3 regions of the Bradyrhizobium sp. NDS-1 genome follow, and region 2 is predicted to be linked to each of the others. Evidence: predicted binding sites of a transcription regulator. Region 2 holds the regulator's gene; each other region holds the start of a gene.
What was found. The regulator PhoB, encoded in region 2, activates phosphate uptake and scavenging genes when phosphate is short. The targets are predictions, from matches to a motif close to TGTCATNNANCTGTCAT.

Region 1: a site for PhoB is predicted at 2,169-2,185, ahead of RX330_RS31340 (YdcH family protein). Genes of this name have one in related genera too.
Region 3: a site for PhoB is predicted at 2,802-2,818, ahead of RX330_RS21510 (glycerophosphodiester phosphodiesterase family protein). Genes of this name have one in related genera too.

What each region holds. Positions count from the first base shown of each region.
Region 1 is NZ_CP136628.1:6,719,622-6,729,876, forward strand. It holds gene RX330_RS31330 (EAL domain-containing protein) at 1-504, opposite strand, end outside; gene RX330_RS31335 (NAD(P)/FAD-dependent oxidoreductase) at 695-1,798, shown strand; gene RX330_RS31340 (YdcH family protein) at 1,903-2,082, opposite strand; gene RX330_RS31345 (YdcH family protein) at 2,411-2,617, shown strand; gene RX330_RS31350 (hypothetical protein) at 2,742-2,960, shown strand; gene RX330_RS31355 (hypothetical protein) at 3,081-3,332, shown strand; partial or broken gene RX330_RS31360 (GGDEF domain-containing protein) at 3,414-4,141, opposite strand; gene purE (5-(carboxyamino)imidazole ribonucleotide mutase) at 4,283-4,771, shown strand; gene RX330_RS31370 (5-(carboxyamino)imidazole ribonucleotide synthase) at 4,768-5,874, shown strand; gene aqpZ (aquaporin Z) at 5,922-6,644, opposite strand; gene rpsU (30S ribosomal protein S21) at 6,905-7,201, shown strand; gene RX330_RS31385 (tetratricopeptide repeat protein) at 7,447-8,097, shown strand; gene RX330_RS31390 (hypothetical protein) at 8,125-9,084, opposite strand; gene RX330_RS31395 (cupin domain-containing protein) at 9,178-9,462, opposite strand; gene RX330_RS31400 (calcium:proton antiporter) at 9,484-10,255, opposite strand, start outside.
Region 2 is NZ_CP136628.1:7,358,416-7,368,670, forward strand. It holds gene RX330_RS34430 (OpgC domain-containing protein) at 1-360, opposite strand, end outside; gene apaG (Co2+/Mg2+ efflux protein ApaG) at 568-960, shown strand; gene RX330_RS34440 (Hsp33 family molecular chaperone) at 1,872-2,891, opposite strand; gene argF (ornithine carbamoyltransferase) at 3,174-4,097, opposite strand; gene RX330_RS34450 (aspartate aminotransferase family protein) at 4,097-5,305, opposite strand; gene RX330_RS34455 (GcrA family cell cycle regulator) at 5,763-6,275, shown strand; gene phoB (phosphate regulon transcriptional regulator PhoB) at 6,505-7,212, opposite strand; gene phoU (phosphate signaling complex protein PhoU) at 7,236-7,952, opposite strand; gene pstB (phosphate ABC transporter ATP-binding protein PstB) at 7,964-8,785, opposite strand; gene pstA (phosphate ABC transporter permease PstA) at 8,782-9,633, opposite strand; gene pstC (phosphate ABC transporter permease subunit PstC) at 9,638-10,255, opposite strand, start outside.
Region 3 is NZ_CP136628.1:4,541,102-4,551,356, forward strand. It holds gene RX330_RS21490 (alpha/beta hydrolase) at 1-818, shown strand, start outside; gene RX330_RS21495 (cupin domain-containing protein) at 823-1,287, opposite strand; gene RX330_RS21500 (hypothetical protein) at 1,486-1,734, shown strand; gene RX330_RS21505 (MBL fold metallo-hydrolase) at 1,811-2,686, opposite strand; gene RX330_RS21510 (glycerophosphodiester phosphodiesterase family protein) at 2,827-3,810, shown strand; gene RX330_RS21515 (ABC-F family ATP-binding cassette domain-containing protein) at 3,807-5,429, opposite strand; gene RX330_RS21520 (TRAP transporter substrate-binding protein) at 5,753-6,880, shown strand; gene RX330_RS21525 (TRAP transporter small permease subunit) at 6,992-7,594, shown strand; gene RX330_RS21530 (TRAP transporter large permease subunit) at 7,591-8,940, shown strand; gene RX330_RS21535 (amidase) at 8,972-10,255, shown strand, end outside.

The sequences.
Region 1 (10,255 bases), 640 kb from region 2:
CGTGATCAGACCGTTGGTGCTTGCCGCTTTCTCGTAGAATTCCTCGTCGGAGGCGAGGCCGAGCACGCCGCGCCTGCGTCGCAGCTCGAGGAGCTCGTGGCCACTCATGTTGGTCCAGACTTCCGAGCGCGTCAGGCCGTAAATCTCGAGATAGCGGTCGTTGCAGAAGATGATGCGGCGCTGCGCATCCGTCATCACCACGCCCTGATTGAGATTGTTCATGGCGGAGGAGACGAAGGCGTTGCGACGCAACTGCAAACGCCTGGTGCGGCGCAACGAGGAATGGATCCACAGCACGATCGCGGCAAGGAACGCGCAGACGACGATCCCCGCGATCAGGACTTCCCAGACCACGTTGGGATCCAGCTGACCCAGATAGCTCGACGCGGCGAAGCTGTCCGACAGCGCAAGGGCGCGCGCGGGCGCAACCGTGCCGGCCAGGCACACGACGGCCTGCACAGCAATCAGTAGCGTGCTGCCCTCGTGCCAGTTCTTCTCAGCCATCAGCCACCCGCGATTTCAACGTCGGATTGTCTGGCTTCACGGGTTTGGATCGGGTAAACGCCTGTACGCGCAACAGAAAAATGTGACGTAAAATACGGCAATTGCCCTGACATGATAAATTCTTCCTTAACGGAAAACGCCTCCGCGCCATTCGCCCCGGACCTGATGCCAGCGGACGTCCTGCACAACCATGGATAGGGTCGATTGCGTCGTCATCGGAGCCGGCGTGGTCGGGCTCGCGGTGGCCCGAAAGCTGGCGCAGGCCGGGCGCGAGGTCATCGTGCTCGAGGAGGCCGAGGCGATCGGCACCATCACCTCGTCGCGCAACAGTGAGGTGATCCATGCCGGCATCTACTACCGCGCCGGGAGCTGGATGGCGCGCATGTGCGTCGACGGCAAGCACGCGCTCTACCGCTACTGTGCCGAGCGCGGCATCCCGCACAGGAATTGCGGCAAGCTGATCGTCGCGACCAGCCCGCAGGAGACCGAGAAGCTGCAATCGATCAAGGCGCATGCCGAGGCCAATGGCGTGCTCGACATGCAGCTGCTCACAGGCGAGGCGGCACGCACGCTGGAACCGGCGCTCGCCTGCGATGCCGCGCTGCTGTCGCCGTCGACGGGCATCATCGACAGCCACGCCTACATGCTCTCGCTGCGCGGCGAAGCCGAGGCATCAGGCGCGGCCTTCGCGTTTCACACCCCGCTGATCCGCGCCAAGGCAGCGAACGGCCTCGTCGAAATCGAAGCCGGCGGCGAAGCGCCAATGACGCTGCAATGCAGCCTCCTCGTCAACGCTGCGGGGCTCTCGGCGACGAATGTGGCACGCAACATCGAGGGCATGCCGCTGGACCGGATTCCGCCGGCATACCTCGCGAAGGGAAACTACTTCAGCTGCAATGCCAAGGCGCCGTTCTCGCGCCTGATCTACCCGGTGCCCGAACCAGGCGGGTTGGGGGTGCATCTGACGCTGGACATGGCAGGCCAGGCGCGCTTCGGCCCCGACGTCGAGTGGATCGAGACGATCAATTACGAGGTCGACGCCTCACGCGCCGAGCGCTTCTATCCGGCGATCCGCAGATACTGGCCGACACTTCCCGACGGTGCATTGATGCCGAGCTATTCAGGAATTCGGCCGAAGATCGTGCCGCCCGCAGTGGCGACGCAGGACTTCCTGATGCAGGGCCCGCGCGACCATGGCGTGGCAGGCCTGGTCAATCTGTTCGGTATCGAATCGCCGGGACTGACGTCGTCGCTCGCGATCGCCGATCACGTCGCCGAGCTCGCAAACATCTAATCGCGCAAGGATCTTTGCAAGGTGTGCACCTTGCCGCAGGGATGAGCGCAAAGGCTCTCATCCCTGCGAAGGTACGATCAACTCTACGCTGTTACGGGGGGTTACTAGTGGAGCGTGTCGCCGTGCCTCAGACGCTCGATCTGGTCCTTGACCATCAACTTCCGGCGCTTCAACTCAACAATTTGCAGGTCGTCTGTTGAAAGGTGCACGAGAGCTTCGTGCAATTCGTTTTCGAGAAGTTTGTGCTTCCGCTCCAATTCAACGAGATGTGCCTGAATTGTCATTCGAAACCTCCTCGGTAGGGTTGAACCTCAGGATTCGATCCGGACAACGAAGTCTACATCACCGATTCGTTCTGTCGATGGGTATCCGTCATCGCAGCTTCATTTTTGAAAATTCATATGTAACGAAGCGTGAGTAAGGGAACCGCGCGGGAAAAATCCATGATATCAATGCGCTTGCGCGGCACCTCAGCGCCCTGCAGAAATATGTTGCGGGAGATCGACGAGCGAGGGTTGCAGATCGCTTGCGGTCACGCCGCGCAAGGACGATAATTTCCACAGGGCATCCACAGCCTTAGTCTCACGCCATCGGTTTTCGGCCACCGCAGACATGACCAATGAAGACGAGCGTGAGCTCGAAGCCGAGCTCACCCGGTTGCAGCAGGAACACCGAGATCTCGATGCGGCAATCGATGCACTGCATCAATCGCCCGCCCCCGACCTGTTGCGGCTGCAGCGTTTGAAGAAGCGCAAGCTGTTGTTGCGTGACCGCATCGCGTTCATCGAAGACCAGATTACGCCGGACATCATCGCCTGATCCGTGAGCGGCTTCGCGGCTCCCGCCACATGAATCCGCTTGACTCGAAAAGAACAAAATAGGAACATTTGGGCACCCCGGCGCCTCCAGGAAACGCCCAGAACAATTGACAAGGACAACGCAGATGTCGGCAACCGCCCTTCTCGACAACAGCCATTATGAACAAGCCTGCGATCAGGCGATCGCGATGTGCGATGGCAATCTGCGCAGCACCATCAAGGCGCTGATCATGGCCAACGAATACCTGGAAGCAGAGCTGGAAGAATTGCAGGCGGCGATTTCCGCCGGCTGCATCCCGGACGCCTCACGCAGCAAGATGCGGAGCAGGAGCAGCGCCGCCTGAGTTTCGAAGCGCGATGAGATCGCGCTTCTGTACTTAAGCATGATCCTGACGGGAAACCGCTTCACACTGTTCGCTGACGCGGCCCTTCGGGTCCGGATCATGCTCCACCGGAGCAACGCCATGTCGGACGTGACCTATTACGTTGCAATGCCCTTTTTGATCGATGCCGACGGCTCGCCTGTCGCTGGCGCAGCGGAAGAATGCCAGAGTTCGACGGCCGCGTTGCGGCGCGCCGAGATCTTATCGCGGGGTGCAGGCCATATCGGCGCGGTCGCCTTCAGCCGCAGCGGCGATCCCATGACCGGCGAATTCGGCGACGCCACGCTGCTGCGCAAATTCGGCAACGTGCCCGAAGATCTCGCCACGCTGTAAGGTTGATTGCTTGAGCATGATCCCGTCGGAACACCGCTTCACGCTGTTCGCTGACGCGGCCCTTCGGGTCCGGATCATGCGCTAGCTGCTGACCAGCCTGATCCGGGCTCGTGCCGCCGGTGCGCCTTGCGCACATACATGGCGGCATCCGCCTCCTCCAGGGCGCGGCCTGCGTCGGACTGCGCACCCAGCAGCGCGACCCCTGCGGAGGCGCCCGAGGCTACGTGCTGGCCGCGAAAGACAAAGGATAATTCGTCGACCGCCTGCTCAAACGCCGCGGCCTTCGCCTTGGCGTCGGTCTCGCTGAGATTCCAGAGCAGCAGCGCGAACTCGTCACCCCCGAGCCGGCCGACCACGTCGGAGGCACGAACCTGCCGTGTCAGCGTGGCGGCAATCGCCTTGAGCACTTCGTCGCCGGCGCCATGACCGAACGAATCGTTGATCGGCTTCAGCCGGTCGACGTCGAGCACGATCAGCGCCCCGCTGGCGCGGTAGCGCTTCATATAGGCGATGGCGCGCGCCAGCTCCCGCTCGAAGCCGCGCCGGTTGGGAATCTCGAGCAGGAAATCGGTGTCGGCCGCAGCTTCCAGTTCCGCGACCCGCCGCTGCGCCTCCCTGAGCTTGGTCCGCAAGCCCCGGATCGTCGCCCTGAGGCCGTCCTTGGCTCCACCATCGCCCGACGACGCGCCGCGCGCCTGCAGCTTCGCCGGACGCTTGGTCAGCCGCTTAGAGGCCGCTTTGGATCGGCCGAGGCTGGTCTTCCGGCCCTTCTTGGCCTTCGCAGCGCTCGCCCTTTTTGGTTTCTTCATGGGCATCCTGCTCAATTGAAGGCTTGCGGGGATTCACCAAGACAGGATAGTGGATTCCCTTCTCCTTGCCACCGCCTTGCGAGCCGCCGGCCGGAACCGTCAATCTGGCCTATCCTTCTGTTTTTCGGGCACAATAACGTCATGACCGCGCCGATCGCCATCATCATGGGAAGCCAGTCGGACTGGGACACGATGCGGCATGCCGCCGACACGCTCGGCGCGCTCGGCGTTGCCGCCGACACCCGCATCGTTTCGGCCCACCGCACCCCCGACCGGCTGTTTGCTTTCGCCAAGGGGGCCAAGGCCGCTGGTTACAAAGTCATCATCGCCGGCGCTGGAGGCGCGGCCCATCTGCCCGGCATGGCGGCGGCGCTGACCGAGCTCCCGGTGTTCGGCGTTCCCGTCGAATCCAAGACGCTCAAGGGCCTCGATTCGCTCTATTCGATCGTCCAGATGCCGGCCGGCATCCCGGTCGGCACCCTCGCCATCGGCAAGGCCGGCGCGATCAACGCCGCGCTGCTGGCAGCCTCCGTATTGGCCTTGTCCGACCCGGCCTTGTCCAATCGCCTCGCCGCCTGGCGCAAGGCTCAGACCGAGGCCGTCGCCGAGCGCCCGGAGGACAAGGCGTGAGCGATACCAGGCACGTGAAGCTGAAGCCCGGTGACACCATCGGAATCCTCGGCGGCGGACAATTGGGCCGGATGCTGGCCATGGCTGCGGCACGGCTCGGCCTGCGCTGCCAGGTGTTCTCGCCCGATCCGGACTCGCCAGCCTTCGACGTCGTCTTGAACGCGACCTGCGCCGAATATGCCGATGTCGAAGCGCTCGAACTGTTCGCGGGCGACGTCGACGTCATCACCTACGAATTCGAGAACGTGCCCGCCGCGGCCGCGATGGTGCTCGATGCACGCCGACCCGTGCTGCCCAACCGCAAGATTCTCGAGACCACCCAGGACCGGCTCGCCGAGAAGGATTTCGTGACGCGGCTCGGCATCGGCACTGCAGCCTATGCCGATGTCACCTCAGTGGCTTCATTGCGCGAGGCGATCGCCAGGATCGGACTGCCGGCCGTACTCAAGACCCGCCGCTTCGGTTATGACGGCAAGGGCCAGACCATCATCCGCGAGGGCGACGACATCGCCAAGGTGTGGACCAGCCTCGCCACGAAATCGGCAATCCTGGAAGCCTTCGTGCCGTTCGAGCGCGAGATCTCCGTGATCGCCGCACGCTCGATCACGGGCCAGGTCGAATGCTTCGACGTCACCGAGAACGAGCACCGCGACCACATCCTGAAGATATCGCGCGCGCCCGCCCCGATCCCGGATTCGCTCGCCGAGGACGCGCGCAGCATCGCCGGCAAGATCGCGAGGGCGCTCGACTATGTCGGCGTCCTCGCCGTCGAGATGTTCGTGCTCGCCAATGGCACCGGACCGAAGGTGCTGGTCAACGAGATCGCCCCGCGCGTGCACAATTCCGGGCACTGGACGCTGGACGGCGCCTCCGTCTCGCAATTCGAGCAGCATATCCGCGCCATCGCCGGCTGGCCGCTCGGCAAGCCGGTGCGCCACGGTGAAATCGTCACCATGACCAATCTGATCGGCGATGAGATCAACGATTACGAAAAATGGCTGACCGTTCCCGGTGCCACGGTGCACATCTACGGCAAAGGCGCGCCGCGCCCCGGCCGCAAGATGGGCCACGTTACCGAAGTCGGGCCGACGAAGAGCAAGTAGCAGGACCGCGGCAATCGCTGCGATCCCGCTTCGCGCGAAAGCGCTCTCTACGCCGTCTTCGCGCCTGCGACGACGCCTGACGGCTCCTCGCTGAGCCAGCGATAGATCACCCCGCCCAGCGCGCCACCGATCAGCGGCGCGACCCAGAACAGCCAAAGCTGCGCCGTCGCCCAGCCGCCGACGAACAGCGCCGGGCCCGTGCTGCGCGCCGGGTTCACCGACGTGTTGGTCACGGGGATGCTGACGAGATGGATCATCACCAGCGCGAGCCCGATCGCGAGCGGTGCGAAGCCGGCGGGCGCGCGGCCATGCGTGGAACCCATGATGATGAAGAGGAACATCATGGTCATCACCACTTCGGTGAGGAAACAGACGATCATGCTGTACTGGCCCGGCGAATGCGCATCATAGCCGTTGGACGCGAAGCCCTTGCTGACGTCGAATCCGGGAGCCCCGCTGGCGATGACATAGAGCAGCCACGCGGCCACGATCGCGCCGGCCACCTGGGCGATCACATAGGGCAGGATCTGCCCGGCGGGAAAACGGCCGCCTGCGGCAAGACCGACCGTGACCGCCGGATTGAGGTGGCAACCCGAGATATGGCCGATGGAATAGGCCATCGTGACGACGCTCAAGCCGAACGCGAGGGAGACGCCGACCAGGCCGATTCCGACCTGAGGAAAGCCGGCGGCGATCACCGCGCTCCCGCAACCTGCGAATGTGAGCCAAAACGTGCCGATGGCTTCAGCGGCGTATTTCTTGATATCCATGTGTCGTCCCCTACTTTCAAAGTTTCCGGAACAAGGCTCCGGAAACGGCCCCACACTTGGCGTCAAATCTCCCAAATCAGGGCCGCACGGAGGTATTTTGCCTTATTTAATGGCTGAACTTGGCCCAAATCCCCGCCTGGCCGGTGGACATCCCCCGTTTTGTCTGATACATCCGCGCCCTCAAGGTTAAGGGCTTGTGCGTTTCGCCATCCCCTTCGTCTTACCAGAATTCAAATCCGATCCACTGAAGAGGATGCCGCGTGCAGGTTCTCGTTCGCGATAACAATGTCGATCAAGCCCTCAAGGCGCTGAAGAAGAAGATGCAGCGCGAGGGAATTTTCCGCGAGATGAAGCTCCGCGGTCACTACGAAAAGCCCTCCGAGAAGAAGGCCCGCGAAAAGGCCGAAGCCGTGCGCCGCGCGCGCAAGCTGGCCCGCAAGAAGCTGCAGCGCGAAGGCCTGCTGCCGATGAAGCCGAAGCCGGTGTTCGGCGCCGGTCCCGGTGGCGACCGCGGCGGTCGTGGCGGCCCGGGTGCAGGTCCGCGCGGACCGCGCTGATCGACCTCGCGCGTTTAGCAAGACTTCAGTTTCCGATGACGCGGGCCTCTGGCCCGCGTTATTGTTTGTGAGCGGTGCCTTTCCGGGACGGGGCACGACCGATGCGGCGCTAAAGCGCGATGAAATAGGACAGATTGTCATCGCGCTTTAGTTTGTTGTCTGGGCATGATCTCTTCGGAACCGCTACACACTTTTCGCTGCGGGCCTTCGGGTCCCGATCATGCTCTAGCGCGAGCGAACCGTAGATGGCCTCCCCTTTCCCCGAGCGCGGCTTGGCACGGCTACGCCAGATCTGGCAGCGGCCGTTCGCGCTGGTTTTGATGGGGATCGCGCTGTGCGGCTGCTCCTTCGATCTGGGATCGCTGATGCCGGAGAAGGACAAGCCTCAGGAAGCTCCCAAGGCGGCCGCACCGGTTGAGAGCGCGGTGAGCACCGGCAACGTCACCGAGGCTCAGGCCCACACCGCGAAAGCCCAATCCCTGGCGAAGTCAGGCGAGACTGCGGCGGCACTCGACGAGTTCAATCGCGCCGTCGGGCTGGATCCCTATAATGCGCAGGCGCTCTATGGCCGCGCCCTGATCTATCAAGGCAATAACCAGCACGATTTCGCGATCGCCGATTTCACCGCGGCGAGCGGGCTCAACCCGCAGAAGGTCGAGCCCCTGCTCGGCCGCGCCACCAGCCATCTCGCGCTCGGCAAGGTCAAGGAGGCCGCAGCCGATCTGGATGAGGCCTCCGAGGCCGATCCGCACAACGCCCAGGTCTGGACAACGCGCGGACAGGCCTATGAACGGCTGGGCGACAAGGCCAAGGCGGCGGCGTCCTACACCAGGGCTGTCTCGCTTCGCCCACGCGACGATGCCGCGCGCAGCGGCCTCGCCCGCGTCGGCGGCTGACGATAGGGGCGCAACGCAGTCGCTGCCTTAATCGGGGGTGGCGTTCTTCGGCAGAACGGAGTTGAACATCGACTTCATGCCCGAGAGCATCTCGTCGGCGACATTGGTCTTCTTCGGCCGCGGCAAGGAGGCGCCGGCGTCGGCGCGCAGATCCAGCGGCGGCGCGATCACCGGCACGGGAATGTCAGCCGGCGGCGTCACCCGATTCGGATCGCCCTTGCTGACCGAGGCGGTGTAGGGCGCACCGGCCGACGAGAAGCCATCATTGCCATAGGCCTCGGATGAAGGCGTCGATACCGTGATCGGCGGCGGCAGCGGACGGACCGTAGCCGGCTCCATACTGATGACCCGCGGGGCCTCTGGCGTCGCACGGGCGGCTTCCCGCACCGCAGGCTCTGTCGGCCTCTCGGCTGATCTGGCCTCGGACGGCCGAACCTCGGCGGGCTTGATCTCGGAAGATCTGGCCTCAACCGACCTGCCTTCGGACGGCTTGCCCTCAGGCGATTTGCGCAGGCGCTCGATCGCGGCACGGACGAGATCGTTGGCGTCGGGGGTCGCAGCCGGCGCCGAATTGGCCTCCGCCACCGGGGCAGCGGGAGCGGCTGCAGTGACGGCCGGGGTCGACGTCGGCGAAGACTTGGCGGCCGCCTTCTCGCGCGCCGACGGCTTGCTGCGCGGACTGGCTTCGGCCGGTGTCACATCCGCGGATTTGTGCTCGACGACCGGCTGGTCGGCAGCCTTCTCAGCCGCCGGCTTGTCCGTCACGCTCTTTTCGGGAATGCCTTTGGCCTTGACGCCGGGAGCAGGGAGATTGGCGACATCGGCGGGGTTGCCGTTCTTTCCGGCCTCGGCCGGGGCCACGACGGCCGCAGGGGCATCAGCCGCCGGCTTGGCGTTGATGTAATGGTTAACGATATACGCCCCGATGATCGTCGCGAGCACCGAGGGGAAAATATCCATCGAGATTTTAGCGAGGTATTTCAGCATTCCGGCCACTCCCCGCGCGATCTGATGCGGGAACTTTGGGGCATAGTAAGGGATCAACTGCGACGGATCGATGGCAAGTGGGTAAGGTCGGACTTACGGCTTCAGCTCGATCTCAAGGAACACGATCTCGGTTGAGGTTTCGTTAAGTACGTCATGCTGGACGCCGGCCTTGCGGAAATAGGATTTCCCGGCCGCAAGCTGCGCCTTGGAACGCTCCCCGCCGGGCGCCACGATGGTCATTTCACCCGCGGCGACGGGAACAATGACGTAGTCCATGCCGTGGGTGTGATGCCCGGTGGCACTGCCGGGCGGAAGGCGCCATTCCGTCACCCGGACCTCCTCATTGTCGACCTGAACCTCGGACCTGGCGGCAAGCATCGGAACTCCCCCTATTGCGCTTCAGGGCACGAAGACCATGAACACGTAGACCGCAAATACCACCATATGGACCAGTCCGAACAGGACATTGGTCCTGCCTGTGCCGAAGGTCAGCATGCTCAGGAAGAAGGTCAGGAGCAAGAGCACGCTGCCCTGGGCGTTGAGGCCGAGCTCGAGCTCCTTGTCGAGCGCGTAGGTGGCAACGCCGACGGCCGGGATGGTCAGCCCGATGGTCGCCAGCGACGAGCCCAGCGCGAGGTTGATGCTCTTCTGGAGGTCGTTCTTGCGGGCCGCCGAGACGGCCGCCACCCCCTCCGGCATCAGGATCAGCAGCGCGACCAGAAGTCCGGTAAAGGCCGGCGGGGCGCCGATCTTGATCGCGACGGCGTCGACCACGAGCGAGAACTTCTTGGCGAGCAGCACGACCGCAAGCAGCGCAACCAGCAGCAGCACGACGCTGAGCACCAGCATCCTGCCCGACTGATGCGCCTCGCCGCTGCCGCCGTCCGACCGCTCGTGAACGAAGTAGTCCTTGTGCAGGACGGTCTGGGTGTAGAGGAACACGCCGTACAGGGCCAGCGTGACCACGTCGACGAAACCGAGCTGAATCGCCGAATAGACGGGCCCGGGCGCGGTGGTGGTGTAGTTCGGCATGATCAGCGTGATGGTCGCGAGCGCGAACAGGACGCTGAGATAGACGTTGGCGCCGGAGAGCTGAAAACCCTGCTCGCGATAGCGCAGGCCGCCGATGAAGATGCAAAGTCCGACGAGGCCGTTGCAGACGATCATGACC
Region 2 (10,255 bases):
GGCGACATAGATCTGCCAGACCCGGCGCAGGATGCGCGCGGTGGCGATGAGGACGCCGCTCTCCAGCATAGCTCTTCCGTAGACGAAGGCCGCGGTGTAGCCGGAGATGAAGATGAAGATCTCGGTGGCGTCGCTGAAGCCGTAGTTGCGGATCGTGAACCACGTCAACAGGCTGGCCGGCAGATGGTCGATGAAGATCAGCCACAGCGCCAGCCCGCGGAACAGGTCGAGCCGGAGCTCGCGCTCGCCGATGGCGGGCAGCGTGATCGCCGGCGCCCTCACGCGCGGCCTGGTCCCCGCGGGCTTGGCCCCTGCGGTTCCCGCGATCGTCTGTCCCGTCACTTGGTCGGCAATGGTCATCGGGGGTCAAAAACCCTTCCGCAAATCGCGACGTGTCAAGGAGTGTACCGGTCCGGTCGTCATCTCGCAAAGCGACCGGATCAGAAGGGGGTGCTTGCCTTGGAATGTTTTCCGAGGGTGTCATTTCCTCTGAATTCTGGCGGGACGATGTCGCCAGGCGGCCCGCAGCGTTTGGTTCCGGAGCGAGATTTCGGTATGGTAGCAGCCATGTACCGCGCCGTGACCCGCCAGATTGAAGTGACCGTCGAGCCGAACTTTGTTCCGGAGCAGTCGTCGGCCGACCGTTCGCGCTACTTCTGGTCCTACACCATCGTCATCACCAATTCCGGCGAGGAGACCGTGCAGCTCAAGACGCGGCACTGGATCATCACCGACGCCTCCGGCCGCCAGCAGGAGGTGAAGGGCGAGGGCGTGGTCGGCGAGCAGCCGATCCTGGGCCCCGGAGAGCGCTTCGAATACACCTCGGGCGTGCCGCTCTCGACCGCCTCCGGCTTCATGACCGGCCGCTACCAGATGGTCACCGAAAGCGGCGAGCGCTTCGAGATCGACGTCCCCGCGTTTTCGCTGGACAGCCCGGACAGCAAGCGGGTGCTGAATTAGGGCGGTGCCGGTTTTGCAGGTGCCGTAGGGTAGGCAAAGGCGCGAAGCACCGTGCCCACGTATCTTTAGCGACCGAGAGAGATCGTGGGCACGGCGCAAGAGCGCCTTTGCCCACCCTACGACGTCGAGTTTGTGACAGGCACCTCGACTCACAGACACGCCTTCGCAGCCTCGCGGCTGAATTCGCCCGAGCTTTGCTTCATCTCTCACCCTCTTGTCCAAGAGGGCACAGGGAAGGCCGGGTGCCGACAGGCACCCGCGGTCCGCTGCGCGAAATGCACGCGCAAAAAGAACCGCACAGCAGCATACAGGTGGTGCCGATCACTCGGCCTTCCCTGCGCGATGGTCGGACGGCTTATGCCGTGCTCTCCCGGGAGCCGAACTTTCCTCTGGCCTCCCTCGCCGTCCGAATTGGATAATGCCGTCCGCCCGGTTGGGCTCGCACGCATCTTCGAACGACTTGACCGTGGCAACGACGGCCAGGACCACACGGTTTTGCCGTACGCACGGCCCGCCATGTCGCCGCAGTATTCCCAGCCCTGTCGACGGAGCTGAGAACTTACAGGCGAGACGAAGCCTGGCAGCGCCGTCGTCCGCACGCGGTTACGAGCTCACGGGGACTACCCGCCCTGCCCGCACCTCTCGCGCCGACGCTGCCGCGTCCACCGCAGACCCGGCTCGCGAAAATGACGACCTCATGATCGCCCCTCTTGAGTGAGCCGGGATGCACGACACATACGCCGAAACCGAATTTCGGTAAAGTGGAATATTTTCGCGCGAGTGGATTGACAGAGGCCGACACAGGCGAGGTGTCCACCCATCTTTCACGATTTCAGGGACGTGGGCCCGCTTCCGCCTTCGCTCTTCGAGCTACGGCGGACAAGTCGCTTTGCCCACCCTACGCGAGCTCGCTACGCGTCTTCGACCCCCGCTTCATCCGGCGTGAAATCGTACACCGAGCTGCAGAACTCGCAGGTGACGACGACCTTGTCGTCCTTGACCATCGCGGCGCGATCGTCGGGCGAGAAGCTCTTGAGCATCGAGGCGACGGCATTGCGCGAGCACGAGCACTGCGCCTTGAGGACCTGTGGCTTGAACACGCGCACGCCGCGCTCGTGGAACAGGCGGAACAGCAGGCGTTCGCCGGAGAGCTCGGGATCGATCAGCTCGACGTCTTCGACCGTCTCGATCAGCGAGCGCGCTTCGACCCACGCGTCGTCTTCAGTGACGCTGTGCACCTCGACGCCATCCGGGGCGTCGCCGGGATGCAGATCGGCCTGCCGAGCGCGCTCCGGCGCCTTCGGCAGAAACTGCATCAGCATGCCGCCGGCGCGCCAGCGATGCTTGCCGCCGTCGCTCGAGCGCCACTCCTCGCCGACCGCGAGGCGCACGCGCGTCGGGATCTGCTCGGAGCGCAGGAAATATTCGTGGGCGGCGTCCTCCAGGCTGCCGCCATCGAGCGCGACGAGGCCCTGGTAGCGGCTCATGTCGGGCCCCTGGTCGATGGTCATGGCGAGATGACCGCGGCCGAGCAGCGCGCCGGAATTCATGCCAGATTCCCTGGCCTCGCCGAGACGCGCGGCGTCAAAGCGCGCATAGGCGCGCAGGCGATCCGGCGCCATGTAGTCGACGACCAGGAACGACACCGGGCCGTCGGTCTGGGCCTGCAGAATGAAGCGGCCGTCGAATTTCAGCGCCGTGCCGAGCAGCGTCGTCAGCACGATAGCCTCGCCGAGCAGCTTGCCGACCGGCGCGGGATAGTCGTGCTTGGTCAGGATCTCGTCGAGCGCCGGGCCAAGCCGCACCAGGCGACCGCGCACGTCGAGCGCATCGACCTCGTAGGGCAGCACGGCGTCATCGATCGAAACCGCCGATGGTGCGCGGACCGGGCCTTCGGGCCCGGCTTTCATGTCAGGAGATTGGGAAACCATGGCGGTCTATCTGGGGTCGGAGGTCGGGAAATGGAAGGGGGCGCGGGACGGCGTGTTCCGGATGCGAGTGGGTTGCACATCGCTACAGCAAACTCGGTGTCGTCCCGGACAAGCGAGCGCTGATCCGGGATCCATACCCACAGGGTCAGGTGTGGCGCGAGCTGGCAACCGCGAGTCCTCGCCAAATCACGTCCTGTGGCTATGGGTCCCGGATCGTCGCGCGCTTTTGGCGCGCTTGTCCGGGACGACGGCGGAGGGTGGCGCGGTCGCCCTCGCCACGGATTACTTCACCGCATCAAAGCACCAGGCCAAAATCCCCTTCTGCGCGTGCAGGCGGTTTTCGGCCTCGTCGAACACAACCGATTGCGGGCCGTCGATCACTTCATCGGTGACCTCCTCGCCGCGATGGGCGGGCAGGCAGTGCATGAACAGCGCGTCGGGCTTGGCCAGCGACATCAGCTTGCCGTTGACCTGGTAGGGCTTGAGCACGTTGTGGCGGTGCTCGCCCTCCTTGTCGCCCATCGACACCCAGGTGTCGGTGACGACGCAATCGGCGCCGCGCACGGCGGCTTCCGGATCGGTGCCGAGCACGATCGGCGCGCCGGTCGTCTTGATGAAGTCGCGCATCGCCTTTTTCGGCGCGAGCTCGGGCGGCGTTGCGACGTTGAGCTGGAACTTGAAGCGCTCGGCGGCGTGGGCCCAGGAGGCCAGCACGTTGTTGTCGTCGCCGGTCCAGGCGACCGTCTTGCCCTCGATCGGGCCGCGATGCTCCTCATAGGTCATGAGGTCGGCCATCACCTGGCAGGGATGCGAGCGCCGCGTCAGGCCGTTGATGACGGGCACGGTGGCGTTGGCCGCAAGCTCCAGCAGCGCCTCGTGATTGAGGATGCGGATCATGATGGCGTCGACGTAGCGCGACAGCACGCGCGCGGTGTCGGCGATGGTCTCGCCGCGCCCGAGCTGCATCTCGGCGCCGGTGAGCATGATGGGCTCGCCGCCGAGCTGGCGCATGGCGACGTCGAACGACACCCGCGTCCGCGTCGAGGGACGCTCGAAGATCATCGCCAGCGTCTTGCCTTCGAGCGGCTTGACCGGCTGCTGCGCCTTCTGCTTCGCCTTCATGGCGGAGGATGCGGCGAGCATGCGCTTGAGCTCCGACAGCGGGAGCTCGTTGATGTCGAGGAAATGTTTCGGCGACTTGCTCATCAGCTTGCCGCCCGCTTGGTCTGGCTGGACGAGATCGCAGCGCAGGCGCGCTCGAGCCTGACGACGCTGTCCTCGATCTCGGCTTCAGTGACGATCAGAGGCGGCAGGAAGCGCACGACATTGTCGCCCGCGCCGACCGTGAGCAGCTTTTCACCACGCAAGGCAGCCACGAGATCGCCCGACGGCACCACGGCCTTGATGCCGACCAGGAGGCCCTCGCCGCGCACTTCGCTGACGACATCGGGGTGACGGTCGATCACGGAGGCGAGCTTCTGCTTGAGCAGCAGCGACATTTTCTGCACGTGGTCGAAGAAGCCGGGCTCGAGCATGACGTCGAGCACGGCGTTGGCCGCCGAGATCGCCAGCGGATTGCCGCCGAAGGTCGAGCCGTGCGAACCGGGTCCCATGCCGGAAGCCGCTTCCGCCGTCGCCAGCACCGCGCCGATCGGGAAGCCGCCGCCGAGCGCCTTGGCCAGCGACATCACGTCGGGTGTGACGCCGGTGCGGCGATAGGCGAAGAGATCTCCCGTGCGGCCCATGCCGGTCTGCACCTCGTCGAAGGCGAGCAGCAGGCCCTTGTCGTCGCAGAGCTGGCGCAGCGCCTTGAGGAAGGCCGGCGTCGCGGCGCGCACGCCGCCCTCGCCCTGGATCGGCTCGATCAGGATGCCGGCGGTGTCGGGCCCGATCGCCTTCTTGACGGCGTCGAGGTCACCATGCGGGACCTGGTCGAAACCATCCATCGGCGGGCCGAAACCTTCGAGATATTTCGCAGAGCCGGTCGCTGCGAGGGTCGCCAGGGTGCGGCCATGGAAGGCGCCTTCGAAGGTGATGATGCGGTAGCGCTCGGGATGGCCCTTGGAGAAGTGATGATGGCGGACCAGCTTGATCACGCCCTCCAGCGCTTCGGCGCCGGAATTGCAGAAGAACACGAAGTCCGCGAAGCTCTCGTTGCACAGGCGCACGGCGAGCTTCTCGCCGTCCGGGCTCTGGAACAGGTTCGACATGTGCCACAGCTTCGTCGCCTGCTCCTGCAGCGCCTTGGTTAGATGCGGGTGGCAATGGCCGAGCGCATTCACGGCGACGCCCGAGGTGAAATCGAGATAGCGCTCGCCATTGGTCGCGATCAGCCAGCAGCCTTCGCCGCGTTCGAAACCGAGGTCGGCCCTGGCGAAAACGGGGAGCAAATGCGGCGCTGCGCTGTTAGTCATGACGGCCACTTGAATGTTGCGGACGGTGTGACGCGCGCATTGGGCAACGCACCATCGACCGGCCCGGAAAACGAAACGTGCCGCCTTTTAAGGGCGGCACGCGCGACTATCTTATGCCTGGCAAGACGGGTGTCAATGCCGCTGGGAAAGCCTCGGGAAACGCTGAATCCGTAGTCTTGCGGTGCCGATTTCGCGGGTTTTCACCACGGAACATGTGGAAGCGAGTCGGCGGACTCTTGCGCGGGAGTCACGCCATATTGTAGCGTTTGGATTGTCAGATACGACATCTCGTGCAGCGGTTCTGATCCCAAGAGTCCTCATGTACCGGCGTAAACGTTCGGGCGTCAGTGGCGCGCCCGGCGAGCCTTAAGGGATTCTGACGACACGGGTTTTTGAAGGCTTAGGCATTCGCTGCAAGGCCCCAGGATGGTTGGCCGGCAGCGAGGGAAAGGGTGCAATGACGGTTTTGACCTGGTCCGATGATCGCGTCGAGCAGCTGAAAAAGTTCTGGGAGGCCGGACTTTCGGCCAGCCAGATCGCAGCAGAGCTCGGCAATGTGACCCGCAATGCCGTGATCGGCAAAGTGCACAGGCTCGGTCTGTCCGGCCGTGCCAAAAGCCCTTCATCGGCAGCACCCCGGCCGCGCAAGGCGCGTCCCGCGCAGCACATGATGCGGGTGACCCGCCCCATTGCGCGCGGCAACACCGCGCTGGCGCAGGCCTTCGAGGTCGAAGTGGAGGCCGAACCGGTCACCTACGACAACGTGGTGCCGATGAGCCAGCGGCTGTCGCTGCTGGAGCTGAACGAGGCGACCTGCCACTGGCCGGTCGGCGATCCCTCGAGCCCGGATTTCTTCTTCTGCGGCGGCAAGGCGCTCTCCGGCCTGCCCTATTGCGCCCAGCACTCGCGCGTGGCGTATCAGCCCGCAGCGGACCGCCGTCGTGCACCGGCCAAGCCGAGCACGCGGTAAGTTAGCTGATTTGCTGACTGCAACGACGGCTGCCGTAGCGCGACGGCGCCTCAACCAACTCGGTGTCGTCCCCGCGAACGCGGGGAGCCATAACCACAGGGCGCAGATGTTGCGCTAGACGGTCACTCCGAGTCTTCGCCAAACCACGCCCTGTGGTTATGGGTCCCGGATCAGCGCTTCGCTTGTCCGGGACGACACTGAGTGTGTCGCCAGAATTTCCCAGAACCCCTTACGTCTGCTCCGCCTTCGCGAAGCGATCATCGAGCGCATAGCCCGCGCCGCGGACGGTGCGGATCGGGTCCTGCTCGCGGCCGAGATTGAGCAGCTTGCGCAGGCGGCCGATATGGACGTCGACGGTGCGCTCGTCGATGTAGATGTCGCGGCCCCAGACGCTGTCGAGCAGCTGCTCGCGCGAGAACACGCGGCCGGGATGCTCCAGGAAGAACTCCAGCAGCCGGTATTCGGTCGGTCCGAGATCGATCGGCCGGCCCGAGCGCGCCACGCGGCGCTTGTCGCGGTCGAGCTCGATGTCGCCATAGGCGAGCACGGTGGCTAGCCGCTCGGGACTGGCGCGCCGCAGGAGGCCCTTCACGCGCGCCAGGAGCTCCGGCACGGAGAACGGCTTCACGATGTAGTCGTCGGCGCCGGTCGCAAGGCCACGTACGCGCTCGCTCTCCTCGCCGCGCGCGGTGAGCATGATGATCGGCAGTTGCTTGGTCTCGGGACGGGTGCGCAGGCGGCGGCACAGCTCGATGCCTGACAGGCCGGGCAGCATCCAGTCGAGCACGATCAGGTCGGGAATGTGCTCCTTGAGGCGGGTGTCGGCGTCGTCGCCGCGCATGACCGTCTCGACGTCATAGCCGTCGCCTTCGAGGTTGTAGCGAAGAAGCTCGGTGAGAGCTTCCTCGTCCTCAACCACCATAATGCGTGCGCCCATGGTGTCGTCGCTCCTTGAGGTCTTCAGCTATTCGGGATCGTCGTGGCGAAGTTGGTCATGTCCCCCTTCGGCCGCTTGTCGGTGATCGCCTGGCCCTCGATCATGTAGAACACGGTCTCGGCGATGTTGGTGGCGTGGTCGCCGATCCGCTCGATGTTCTTGGCGCAGAACATCAGATGGATGCAGAACGAGATGTTGCGCGGATCCTCCATCATGTAGGTGAGGAGCTCGCGGAACAGCGAGGTGCAGATCGCGTCGACTTCCTCGTCGCCCTTCCACACCGCCATCGCCGCCGGCAGATCGTGCGCGGCGTAGGCGTCCAGCACCGACTTGACCTGCTGCTGCACGAGGTCGGTCATGTGCTCCAGGCCACGGAACAGTTTCAGCGGATGGAAATCCGTCTCCAGCGCGGCGACGCGCTTGCCCATGTTCTTGGCGAGGTCGCCGATGCGCTCGAGGTCGGTCGCAACGCGCATGGCGCCGACGATCTCGCGCAGATCGACCGCCATCGGCTGACGGCGGGCGATGGTGAGCACGGCGCGCTCCTCGATCTTCTTCTGCAGCGCGTCGAGTTCGGTGTCGATGGTGACGACGCGCTGGCCGAGCGCGACGTCGCGGCGGATCAGCGCGTCGACGGATTCGACGATCATGCGCTCGGCGATGCCGCCCATCTCGGCGACCAGTCGGGTGAGCTCCTGGAGGTCGGTGTCGAAAGCCTTTGCGGTATGTTCAGTACCCATGTCCCGTCTCCTCAGCCGAACCGGCCGGTGATGTAATCCTGCGTGCGCCGGTCGGTCGGCGACGTGAAGATCTTGCTGGTGTCGTCGAACTCGATCAGCTCGCCGAGATACATGAAGGCGGTCTTGTCGGAGACGCGCGCCGCCTGCTGCATGTTGTGGGTGACGATTGCGATCGTGTAGTTCTCGGACAGTTCCTGGATCAGTTCCTCGACCTTGGCGGTCGAGATCGGGTCGAGCGCCGAGCAGGGCTCGTCGAACAGGATCACTTCGGGCCGCACCGCGACGGTGCGGGCAATGCACAGGCGCTGCTGCTGGCCGCCGGAGAGCGACAGGCCGGAGGCGTTGAGCTTGTCCTTGACCTCGTTCCACAGCGCGCCGCCGCGCAGCGCCTTCTCGACGCGGCCGTCCATCTCGGACTTCGAGATCTTCTCGTAGAGACGGATGCCGAACGCGATGTTCTCGTAGATCGTCATCGGGAACGGCGTCGGCTTCTGGAACACCATGCCGACCCGGGCGCGCAGAAGATTGAGGTCGAGCCTGGGGTCGAGGATGTTGGTCTGGTCGAGCATCAGCTGGCCGGTAGCGCGCTGGCCCGGATAGAGATCATACATCCGGTTGAAGATGCGCAGCAGGGTCGACTTGCCGCAACCGGACGGGCCGATGAAGGCCGTGACGCGGTTGGTGCCGAGCGCCAGATTGATGTTCTTCAGCGCATGGTGCTCGCCGTAGTAGAAGTTGAGGTTGCGCGCGGTGACCTTGGCGGGTGCCTCGGGCAGCGGCTGCGAGCCGGGATGAACGGTCGGCGCGCTCACGGAAACAGACATTTCACTCATTTTGCAGTCCTCTCGGCGCCGATGATGCGCGCGCCAATGTTCAGGGCAAGCACGGTCAGGGTGATCAGCAGCGCGCCGCTCCAGGCGAGCTGCTTCCAATAGGCGTAGGGGCTCTGGACGAAATTGTTGATGGTGACCGGCAGGTTGGCCATCGTCTTGTCCAGGCCGAGGCTGAAGAACTGGTTCGACAGCGCGGTGAACAGCAGCGGCGCGGTCTCGCCGGCGACGCGGGCGGTGGCGAGCAGCACGCCTGTGATGAGGCCCGCGCGTGCCGCGCGATAGGCGATGCGCTTGATCACCAGCGAACGCGGGAGACCCAATGCGCTGGCGGCTTCGCGCAACGGATTCGGCACCAGCAGCAGCATGTCCTCCGTGGTGCGCACCACGACCGGGATGACGATGACCGCGAGTGCCAGCGCTCCCGCGAGCGCCGAGAAGCCGCGCATCGGCACCACCACCGCGCCATAGATGAACAGGCCGATGATGATCGAGGGCGCCGACAAGAGGATGTCGTTGATGAAGCGGATCACCGAAGTCAGCCTGTCGTTGCGGCCGTACTCGGCAAGATAGGTGCCGGCGAACAGGCCGAGCGGCGCGCCGATGCCGACGCCGAGCACGGTCATGATGATCGAGCCGACGATGGCGTTGCGCAGGCCGCCTTCGGTCGAGCCGGGCGGCGGCGTGTCGGCGGTGAAGACCTGGAGGTTCAGGCCAGCCAGGCCGTTGTAGAGCAGCGTGATCAGGATCAGCGCGAGCCAGGTGACGCCGAAGGCGGCCGCGGCGATGCAGAGCCCGCGGATGACGATGTCCTTGCGGCGGCGGCGCGAATAGATCGGATTGAGGGCCATGACGTCAGTTCCCCGCTTTCTTGTCCAGCCGCATCAGCATCAGCCGCGCTGCGGCCAGCACGAAGAACGTCAACACGAACAGCAACAGGCCGAGCAGGATCAGGCCGGACTGGTGCAGGCCGTCGCTCTCGGCGAACTCGGAGGCGATCGCCGCCGAGATCGTGGTGCCGGGCGCGAAGATCGACGAGGAGATGCGGAACGAATTGCCGATGATGAACGTCACGGCCATGGTCTCGCCGAGCGCGCGGCCCAGCGCCAGCATGACGCCGCCGATGATGCCGACCCGGGTGTAGGGGATCACCACGCTGCGGACGACTTCCCAGGTGGTGCAGCCGACGCCGTAGGCGGCTTCCTTCAGCACCGGCGGCACCGTCTTGAACACGTCGACCGAGATCGAGGTGATGAAGGGCAGCACCATGATGGCGAGGATCAGCGCGGCGTTGAACGTGCTGAGATAGGACGGGGGACCTGCGAAGATCGCCCCGAGGACGGGAACGCCGTCGAAGACGCTGATCATGAAGGGCTGGAAGCTGTTGGCCAGGAACGGGCCCAGCACGAAGAAACCCCACATGCCGTAGATGATCGAGGGAATTCCGGCGAGCAGCTCGACCGCCATGCCGAT
Region 3 (10,255 bases), 2.8 Mb from region 2:
ATCACGTGCAGGATATCAAGGTGAAAGGCGGCGTCGGCCCGCTCGACGCGCGTGTCTACCGGGTCGGCACCACGCCCGCGCCGACCGTGGTGTTCTTCCATGGCGGCGGGTGGGTTGCTGGCGATCTCGAAACCCACGACCGGCAGGCGCGCAATCTTGCGATCGAGACCGGCGCGGTCGTCGTCTCCGTTGACTATCGACGCCCGCCCGAGACGCGCTTTCCGGGCGCGTTCGAGGATGCCTTCGCTGCTGCAAGCGACATCTTCAACCGTGTTGCGGAATTTGGTGGCGATGCAAAACGCCTCGGCGTTTCCGGCGACAGCGCCGGCGGCAATCTCGCGGCGACCACCGCGATCGCCTGCCGGGACGCCGGCATCAAGCTCGCCGCGCAATTGCTGGTCTATCCCGTGACCGACGTCGTCGGCGCTTATGCCGATGCCCACGAGAACGCACGCTACCCCTCGCGCGCCGAGAATGCCGAGGGCTACTTCCTGACGCGCGCCACGATGGAATGGTTTTGCGGCCATTATCTCGCCGATCCCGCTCACGCCAGCGACTGGCGCGTCTCGCCGCTGCGGACGGCATCCCTCGCCGGTGTCGCCCCTGCGATCGTCACCACCGCCTGGTTCGATCCCCTGCGCGACGAGGGCGCGGCCTATGCGCGGGCACTGGAGGCGGCCGGCGTCCGCGTCAAGCACCACGAGGGCCCCGGCCTGATCCACGGTTATTTCGGCATGGGCGATGCCTCGGACGTCGCGCGCGCCGAGGCACAACGCGCACGCGCCGACTTCAAGGCGCTGCTCACGCGGGGGGTCTGATCTGCTAGGGCCCGTGCGTCCGCTGCGCGCCAGTGTGCCCCCAAGTCTCGTCCCAATCCTGGCCGGCGGCGTCGACGACGCGGCCGTCGGCTTCGAAGAACTTGTTCGGCACCTGGAAGATTGCCAGGATCAGGGCCCCGTCCGGACACCAGGCGGCATGCCGGCTGCCTGCCTCGCGCCAGATGAATTCGCCGGCTTTGCAGGCGATGCCCCGAGCGGGCCCCTCCTTGTCGACGAGCGCGCCTTCGATGACGTAACTCTGCTCGATGCCGACATGCTCGTGGTCGGGCAGCACCGATCCCGGCGCAAAGCGCATCAAGGCGGTCATCAGCCCCGTGCCGCGGTCGAACAGCAGCGTCTTGGCCTCGCAGCCGGGAAAGCGCGTCTTCTGCCAGTCCATGTTTTGCGGCTGAACCAGATGAGAATGCCGGTCGGTGGCTTCCTGGTCCTTCGGGATCGCGGCGTCCATCACGATACTCCTTCCATCTCGACCGCCGGAAGCTAGCAGGATCGTCCGGCTGGGTCAGCGAGCGGTGCAACACGCCGGACGAACGCCGATCGCGCGAAAATCGGCAGGCAAACCGGACGACCGGGCGCCATCCTGCTTGATTGCGCCACGATTCCCGGCTCCAATCCGCCCCGCCATTTCTGGTTCTGGGAGACACTCATGATGAAACGGATTTTCCTCGCTGCGGTCGTCGCCACCTTCGCGGCAGGCTCGGCCTTCGCGCAAGAAACCTGCGAGAGCAAGGCCGTCGGCAAGGACGGCAAGCCGCTGGCCGGCGCCGCCAAGACTTCGTTCCTGAAGAAGTGCAAAGCCGACGCCTGCACGCCCAAGGCCGTCAGCGCCGACGGCAAGCCGCTCGCTGGCGCCGCCAAGAACAGCTTCATGAAGAAGTGCGAAGTCAGCGCGTAAGGCGCTCCTTCCTTAGCGAACAAGACCGCCACGAACTCGTCATGCCCGGGCTTGTCCCCGGGCATCACGGAGGGAGTTAGTCCCGCCTGAACCGATAGTCGAACGCCCCATCCAGCGGCTTGATCCATCCCGCCGTCGGCGCCGGAAAATGCACCGGCAGGATCAACGTGTCGGTGTCCGCAACGGACGCGAAGAATTTTCGCCGTGAGGCCGCCGACTGCTTCGGATCCCAATCGGGCTTCGCCGACCAATCCGGCTCGCGGCACTGGATCTGGTGGTGCATCAGATCGCCGGCGACCACGGCGCGCTGGCCCTTCGACAGAATGTTCACGCAGCAATGGCAGGGCGAATGCCCCGGCGTCGGCGTCAGCGTCACGGTATCGTCGAGCGCGTAATCGTCATCCACCAGCAGCGCCTGCCCCGCTTCGACGATCGGCAGGCAATTGTCGCGAAACACGGTGCCGGGCGGATTGTTGCCCCTGGCATGCTCGGCCTCCCAGGCCGCATACTCGCCCTTGTGGAAGACGTATTTCGCGTTCGGGAACGTCGGCACCCAGCGGCCGTCGCGCAAGGTCGTATTCCAGCCGGTGTGGTCGATATGCAGATGCGTGCAGAACACGTAGTCGATCTGCTCGAAGGCGATGCCGAGCGCGAACAACTCGTTGCGCCAGCGTTCCTTGCCGGGGAAGTCGAACGGCGGCGGATGGCCCTTGTCCTCACCGGTGCAGGTGTCGACCAGAATGGTGTAGCGCGGCGTGCGCACCACGAAGGTCTGATAGGTGATCACCATCAAGCCGCGCGCGGCGTCGAACACCTCCGGCTCCATCGTCGGCAGATGGCGTTTGAACACGCCCTCGTCATAGGCGGGGAAAAAATCCTGCGGCCGCCGCCATGGCCCTTCCCGCTCGATCACCGCGTCGATGGTGATGTCGCCGATTCGGAGTTGTTTCATGGGTGTTCGCTCCCTTTTTTGTGAAAGCGTAGCGAACGGGCTCAGGGCATTCAAGGCGCCGAACGCAAAGAGCTTCGGCGGGCGTGCCGCAAATCAACCTCAAATAGCGGAGAAAATGACGGTGGAATGAGGAATGTCCGGTGGGCAGGAAATTGAAAATAACCGCGGCAATCATGGTTGCCGTCGCAGCTGGCATCTACGTCAACAACGCCAGCCTTCTGGCGCCGCATCCAGACGGCACGCCGGTGCTGCTCGCCCATCGCGGCATCGCGCAGCGTTTCGACGAGCGGGACCTGAAGAACGACACCTGCACGGCCGCGCGGATGTTGCCGCCGGCGCACGATTACCTCGAGAACACGCTGCGCTCGATGCGCGCGAGCTTCGAGGCCGGTGCGGATGTCGTCGAGCTCGACGTGCACCCGACCACCGACGGCGAGTTCGCCGTCTTCCACGACTGGACGCTCGACTGCCGGACCGACGGCAACGGCGTCACACGCGCGCAGAGCATGGCGAAGCTGAAGACGCTCGACATCGGCTACGGCTACACTGCCGACGGTGGCAAGTCCTTCCCGTTCCGCGGCAAGGGTGTTGGCATGATGCCGTCATTGTCGGAGGTGTTCGCCGCCTTCCCCGGCAAGCAACTGCTCATCAACGTGAAGAGCCGGGACCCCGACGAAGGCGACAGACTTGCCGCCGTGCTGAATACGCTGCCGGCCGAGCGGCGCCGGACCATCATGGTCTATGGCGGCAACGAGCCGATCGAGGCGATCCGTCGCCTCACCCCCGATGTCCGCACGATCTCGCGCGGGGCAATCAAGAGCTGCCTGACCCGCTATATCGGCTATGGCTGGACCGGCCTGGTCCCGGCAGCCTGCCGCAATGCGATGGTGCTGGTGCCGATCAACGCCGCTCCCTGGCTATGGGGCTGGCCCGATCGTTTCCTCGCACGCATGAACGGCGTCAACAGCGCGGTCTTCGCGCTCGGTCCCTACAGCGGCGGCGAGTTCTCTACCGGCATTGATACGCCGGAAATATTCGCGCGGTTGCCGCAAGGCTATTCCGGCGGCATCTGGACCAACGAGATCGAGGCAATCGCCAAGCTCGCAGGCGGGAGCCGAGATTAGCTCCGCAACCCCGGCGCCTCCTGCCCGGTCCGCGCGACATATTCCGTATAGCCGCCACCGAACTGGTGGATACCCTCCGGCGTCAGCTCCAGCACGCGGTTCGACAGCGTCGCCAGGAAATGACGGTCATGCGAGACGAACAGCATGGTGCCCTCGAAATCCGATAGCGCGTTGATCAGCATCTCCTTGGTGGCGAGGTCGAGATGGTTGGTCGGCTCGTCCAGCACCAGGAAGTTCGGCGGGTCGAACAGCATCTTGGCCATCACCAGCCGCGCCTTCTCGCCGCCCGACAGCACCCGGCAGCGCTTCTCGACGTCGTCGCCGGAGAAGCCGAAGCAGCCGGCGAGCGCGCGCAAGGAGCCCTGCCCCGCGGTCGGAAACGCGTATTCGAGCGACTGAAACACCGTCTGCTCGCCGTCGAGCAGATCCATCGCGTGCTGGGCGAAATAGCCCATCTTGACGCTGCCGCCGACCGCCACCGTGCCCTCATCAGGCTCGCTCGCGCCCGCAACGAGCTTGAGCAGCGTCGACTTGCCGGCGCCGTTGACGCCCATCACGCACCAGCGCTCCCGACGGCGGATCATGAAATCGAGCCCGTCATAGATGCGCTTCGATCCGTAACCCTTGTGCACGTTCTTGAGCGCGACGACGTCCTCGCCCGAACGCGGCGCCGGCGGAAAGTCGAACGCGACGCTCTGGCGCCGGCGCGGCGGCTCCACCCGCTCGATCTTGTCGAGCTTCTTGACCCGGCTCTGCACCTGGGCGGCGTGCGAGGCGCGCGCCTTGAAGCGTTCGATGAACTTGATCTCCTTGGCGAGCATCGCCTGCTGGCGCTCGAACTGGGCCTGCTGCTGCTTCTCGTTCTGCGCCCGCTGCTGCTCGTAGAATTCGTAATCGCCGGTGTAGGTCGTGAGCGATCCGGAATCGATCTCGATCACCTTCGAGATCACGCGGTTGATGAACTCGCGGTCATGCGAGGTCATCAGCAGCGTGCCTTCGTAATCGTGCAGGAATTTTTCCAGCCAGATCAGGCTCTCGATATCGAGATGGTTGCTCGGCTCGTCGAGCAACATCACGTCGGGACGCATCAGAAGGATGCGCGCCAGCGCCACGCGCATCTTCCAGCCGCCGGAGAGCTTGCCGACGTCACCGTCCATCATCTCCTGGCTGAAGCCCAGGCCGGACAGCGCCTCGCGCGCGCGGCCGTCGAGCGCATAGCCGTCGAGCTCCTCGAAGCGATGCTGCACCTCGCCATAGCGGGCGATGATCTCCTCCATCTGGTCGGCCTTGTCAGGGTCGGCCATCGCAGCCTCGAGCTCGCGCAGCTCGGCCGCGACCTCGCTGACGGGACCCGCGCCATTCATCACCTCGGCGACGGCGCTGCGGCCGCTCATCTCGCCGACATCCTGGTTGAAATAGCCGATGGTGATGCCGCGATCGGTCGAGACCTGCCCCTCGTCGGGCAACTCCTCGCCGGCGATCATCCGGAACAATGTGGTCTTGCCCGCACCGTTCGGGCCGACAAGGCCGATCTTCTCGCCCTTGTTGAGGGCGGCGGAGGCTTCGATGAACAGGATCTGGTGGCCGGCTTGCTTGCTGACGTTGTCGAGGCGGATCATGGGGTCTTTATGGGGGGATTTTTGCGTTGCAGCGTCATAGGCCATGGCGGGCGCCAGGGGAAGCCCGGCGGGGCACGGATTCCGGCTCGGCAGATGGCCGCGTCGGTCATACTGCGCTGCGACAGGCGCGTGAGTATCCGGCCATGTCGAGCGCGAACGGGACCGCCTGAGACCAACAATGCGACACCGGGGCGCTTGCCGGATGGCGGCAATGTGTCCAAACTCCGATCGAAGTCGCTGGAATGCGGCATACCTCCAGCGGTGATCAACGAAAAGCGCAGGCAAAGCGCGTTCGAACAACAACGCCGCCAGGGAGGACGTCCATGACTGCAAAGTCTGACAAGACCAGAACTACGCGTCGGAAGTTCCTGCTGACCGCCGGCGCGGCCGGCGCTGCCACCATCGCCATGCCGCAAGTCAGCCGGGCGCAAACGGCGACCCTGAAGATGCAGGGTTCATGGGGCAAGGCCGATGTCTTCAACGAGATGGCCGAAGATTATGTGAAGCGCGTCAACGAGATGGCCGGAGGCCGGTTGCGCATCGACTATCTCGTCGGCGGTTCGGTCGTGCACCCGTTCCAGGTCTTCGATGGCGTTCATGGCGGCCAGCTCGACGCTGCACACACGGTCACGGTCTACTGGTACGGCAAGCACAAGGCCGCCTCGCTGTTCGGGACCGGCCCGGTGTTCGGCTTCAACGCCAACGAAGGCCTCGGCTGGATCCACAACGGCGGCGGCAAGGAGCTGTTCGAGGAGCTCCAGACCAAGATCATGAACGTCAACATCAAGAGCTTCTTCGCCATGCCGATGCCGACCCAGCCGCTCGGCTGGTTCAAGAAGCCGATCACCAGCGACGCCGATCTCAAGGGCTTGAAGTATCGCACGGTGGGCCTGGCCGCCGACCTCTTCCAGGCGATGGGCGCATCCGTCGCCCAGCTACCCGGTGGCGAGATCGTGCCCGCCATGGAGCGCGGCGTGATCGACGGGTTCGAGTTCAACAATCCGACCTCGGACCGGCGTTTCGGCGCGCAGGATGTCGCCAAGAACTACATGATGGGCAGCCATCATCAGGCGACGGAATATTTCGAGATCATGTTCAACCGGACGAAATTCAACGCGCTGCCGAAGGAACAGCAGGCGATCCTGCAATACGCAGCCGAAGCCGTGTCCTCCGCCAACGAATGGAAGGCCATGGATTATTATTCGAAGGACCTGCAGGAGCTGATCAACAAGGACAAGGTCAACGTCCAGCGGACACCGAAGTCGGTGTTCGACGCGCAGATCAAGGCGTGGGACGGTCTGATCGCCCAGCTCGGCTCGGATCCGTTCATGAAGAAGGTCATGGATTCGCAGAAGGACTGGGTGCGCCGCGTGGTTTACTACAACATGAACAACGCGACGGACTACCGCGGCGCCTTCGAGCATCACTTCCCAGGGGTACTCAAGGTCTGAGCGCTATCGCTTCATTCGCGTGAGGCCGTACAGACGGGCGGCGTAGTCGAAGCGCCGCCCACGAATGGAGGGGGACGTCCGGATGTGTCGCTCGCAGCGAGCTCGGCTCGCATGACCAAATTTCTGTTCTTCATCGACGAGCTCAGCACGTGGGTCGGCAAGGCGTTCGCATGGCTGATTCTCGTCCTTACGCTGGCTGTCAGCTACGAGGTGTTCGTGCGCTACGTGCTGCGTGCGCCGACCACCTGGGCCTTCGACATCAGCTACATCACCTATGGCGCGATGTTCCTGATGGCGGGCGCATATACGCTCTCGCGCAACGGCCATGTGCGCGCAGACGTGGTGTACCGCCTCTGGTCACCGCGCACCCAGGCGACGATGGACCTCGTCCTGTACATCCTGTTCTTCCTGCCGGCGATCGCGGCGCTGATGTATTCAGGCTGGAACTACGCCCAGATGTCCGTGCGCTTCCGCGAAGTCAGCATCTTCAGCCCGGCTGGCGTGCCGGTGTTTCCGCTGAAGGCGCTGATCCCGCTCACCGGTTTCCTTCTGTTTCTGCAAGGGTTCGCTGAAATCATTCGCTGTGTGCTGTGCATCCGCACCGGCCGATGGCCGCAGCGCCTGCACGACGTGGAAGAGACCGAGAGCCTCATCATCCGCGAACATCAGCAGCATGCGGCTGAGCCGCAGAGCGATAAGGGGCCAGGCGCATGACCGATCCACAACTCGGCATGCTGATGTTGGGACTGTTCATCTTCATCATCATGCTCGGCTTCCCGATCGCGTTCACGCTGATGGCGATGGGCGTCTCGTTCGGCTACTACGCCTATTACACCCCCGGTCAGGACTTCTTCCAGAACCGCATCTTCACGCTTCTGGTGCAGAAGACATTCGAGGTCACAACCAGCGATGTGCTGGTCGCGGTTCCGCTGTTCCTGTTCATGGGTTATTTGATCGAGCGCGCAAACATACTCGACCGCCTGTTCTACTCGCTCCAATTGTCGATGAAGAACGTGCCGGGCGCACTCGCAGTGGCCACCCTGATCACCTGCGCGATGTTCGCCACCGCCACCGGCATTGTCGGCGCGGTCGTCACGCTGATGGGCCTGCTGGCCCTGCCGGCAATGCTGCGCGCAGGTTACGACGTCAAGCTGTCGGCCGGCGTGGTCTGTGCCGGCGGCTGCCTCGGCATTCTGATCCCGCCGAGCATCCTCCTGATCGTCTATGCGGCCACCGCCGGTGTTTCGGCGGTCAAGCTTTATGCGGCTGCTTTCTTTCCGGGGTTCCTGCTGGCCGGGCTCTACGTCCTCTATGCGATGGGGCGCGCGATGATCAATCCAGCGCTCGCGCCGAAGCTGCCGCCCGAGCAGACCAATGTGCCGCTCAGGACGGTGATCTGGGCACTCGCCACATCGTTCCTTCCGCTGGCGGTGCTGATCGTTTCGGTGCTCGGCGCGATCCTGCTCGGGCTGGCGACGCCATCCGAGGCCGCCGCGGTCGGCGCACTCATGAGCATCGTTCTGGCCGCCGCCTATCGTTCGCTCAATTTCACGATGATGCGTGAATCGGTCTATCTGACGGTGCGTGCCACCGCGATGGTCTGTTACCTGTTCATCGGATCGTGGACGTTCTCCGCGGTGTTTGCCGTCCTCGGCGGACAGTCGGTGGTCGAACAGTTTTTCGCCTCAATGAACCTGTCGCCGATCCAGTTCCTGCTGCTGACCCAGGTGATCATCTTCCTGCTCGGCTGGCCGCTGGAATGGACCGAGATCATCATCATCTTCGTGCCGATCTTCCTGCCACTGCTGCCCCAGTACGGCATCGATCCGATCTTCTTCGGCATCCTTGTGGCGCTGAACACGCAAACGGCGTTCAATACGCCGCCGGTCGCGATGGCCGCGTTCTATCTAAAGGGCGTGGCGCCGCCTCAGGTGAAGCTGACCGATATCTTCTCCGGCGCGCTTCCCTTTGTCGGCCTGGTCTTCCTCACCATGGCACTGGTCTACATCTTCCCGGGGATCGCATTGTGGCTGCCTAATGCTCTCTATGGATCGCGATGAGCGGCCGCGGCAAACCGCAGAAAGACGGCGCATGAGTCTCAACACGCTCGGACTTACCGAAGCTGCAGCCGGCATCCGCGACGGCCGGTTCAGCTCGGTGGAGCTTGTCGCCGACTGCCTCAGGCGGATCGATGAGGTCGACGGCGATATCCGAGCGTGGGCGTTCCTCGATCGCGACCACGCGATGCGCCAGGCCCAGGCCGCTGACGATCATCGCAAGCATGGCAAGGCCGTGGGCCCGCTGCATGGCGTGCCCGTGGGCATCAAGGATATCTTCGACACCGGCGACATGCCGACGGAATTCGGATCGGAGCTGTGGGCCGGACGCACGCCGCGCTCCGACGCAGCAGCGGTGGCGCGTCTGCGAGCGGCCGGAGCCGTGATCCTCGGCAAGACGGTGACCACCGAGTATGCCTACTACAATCCCGGCAAGACCCGAAATCCGCACAACACCGATCACACGCCCGGCGGATCGTCCTCCGGCTCCGCCGCGGCCGTCGCGGCGCTGATGGCGCCGGGTGCCATCGGCTCGCAGACCAACGGTTCGGTGATCCGTCCTGCCGCTTTCTGCGGCGTGGTCGGCTTCAAGCCCACGCATGGCCTCATTCCACGCAGCGGTGCGCTCGAATTGTCGCGCACGCTCGATCATGTCGGCGTGTTTGGGCGCAGCGTCGCGGACGTCGCCCTGCTCGCCGAGGTCCTGGTCGGCTTCGACCAGGAGGATCCGGACACAAGACCTGTCGCGAGCCCGCCATTCTCCGCGATTGCGGCGAGCGAGCCGCCGTTACCGCCGCGATTTGCCTTCGTGCGATCTCCGGTCTGGGATCAGGCCGAACCGGTGACGCGAGCGGCCTTCCCTGAACTTGTCGAGGCTTTGGGCGAGGCTTGCAGCGAGGTCGAGCTTGGCCCGAGCTTCGACCGGGCCATCGATATGCACCGCATCATCATGGAAGTCGACATGGCGCACAATCTGCGGCGCGACTACCAGCGAGGCGGCGACAGACTGAGCACGCGGCTGCGCCAGGCGATCGAGCGCGGCCGCGCGCATCTCGCGCTGGATTACCGCGACGCCCTGTCCGCGATTGCGCCGCTCAACCAGACGCTGGATCATATCTTTGACGAATACGACGCCATCCTGACGCCCGCTGCTCCCGGCGCGGCGCCGGCAGTCGAGACGACCGGCAATCCGAGCTTCTGCACGCTTTGGACCTATCTCGGCGTGCCCGCCATCAGCCTGCCATTGATGAGCTCCGAAACCGGCCTTCCGCTGGGCCTTCAGCTTGTCGGCCGCCGCGGCAACGACGCCCGCCTCCTG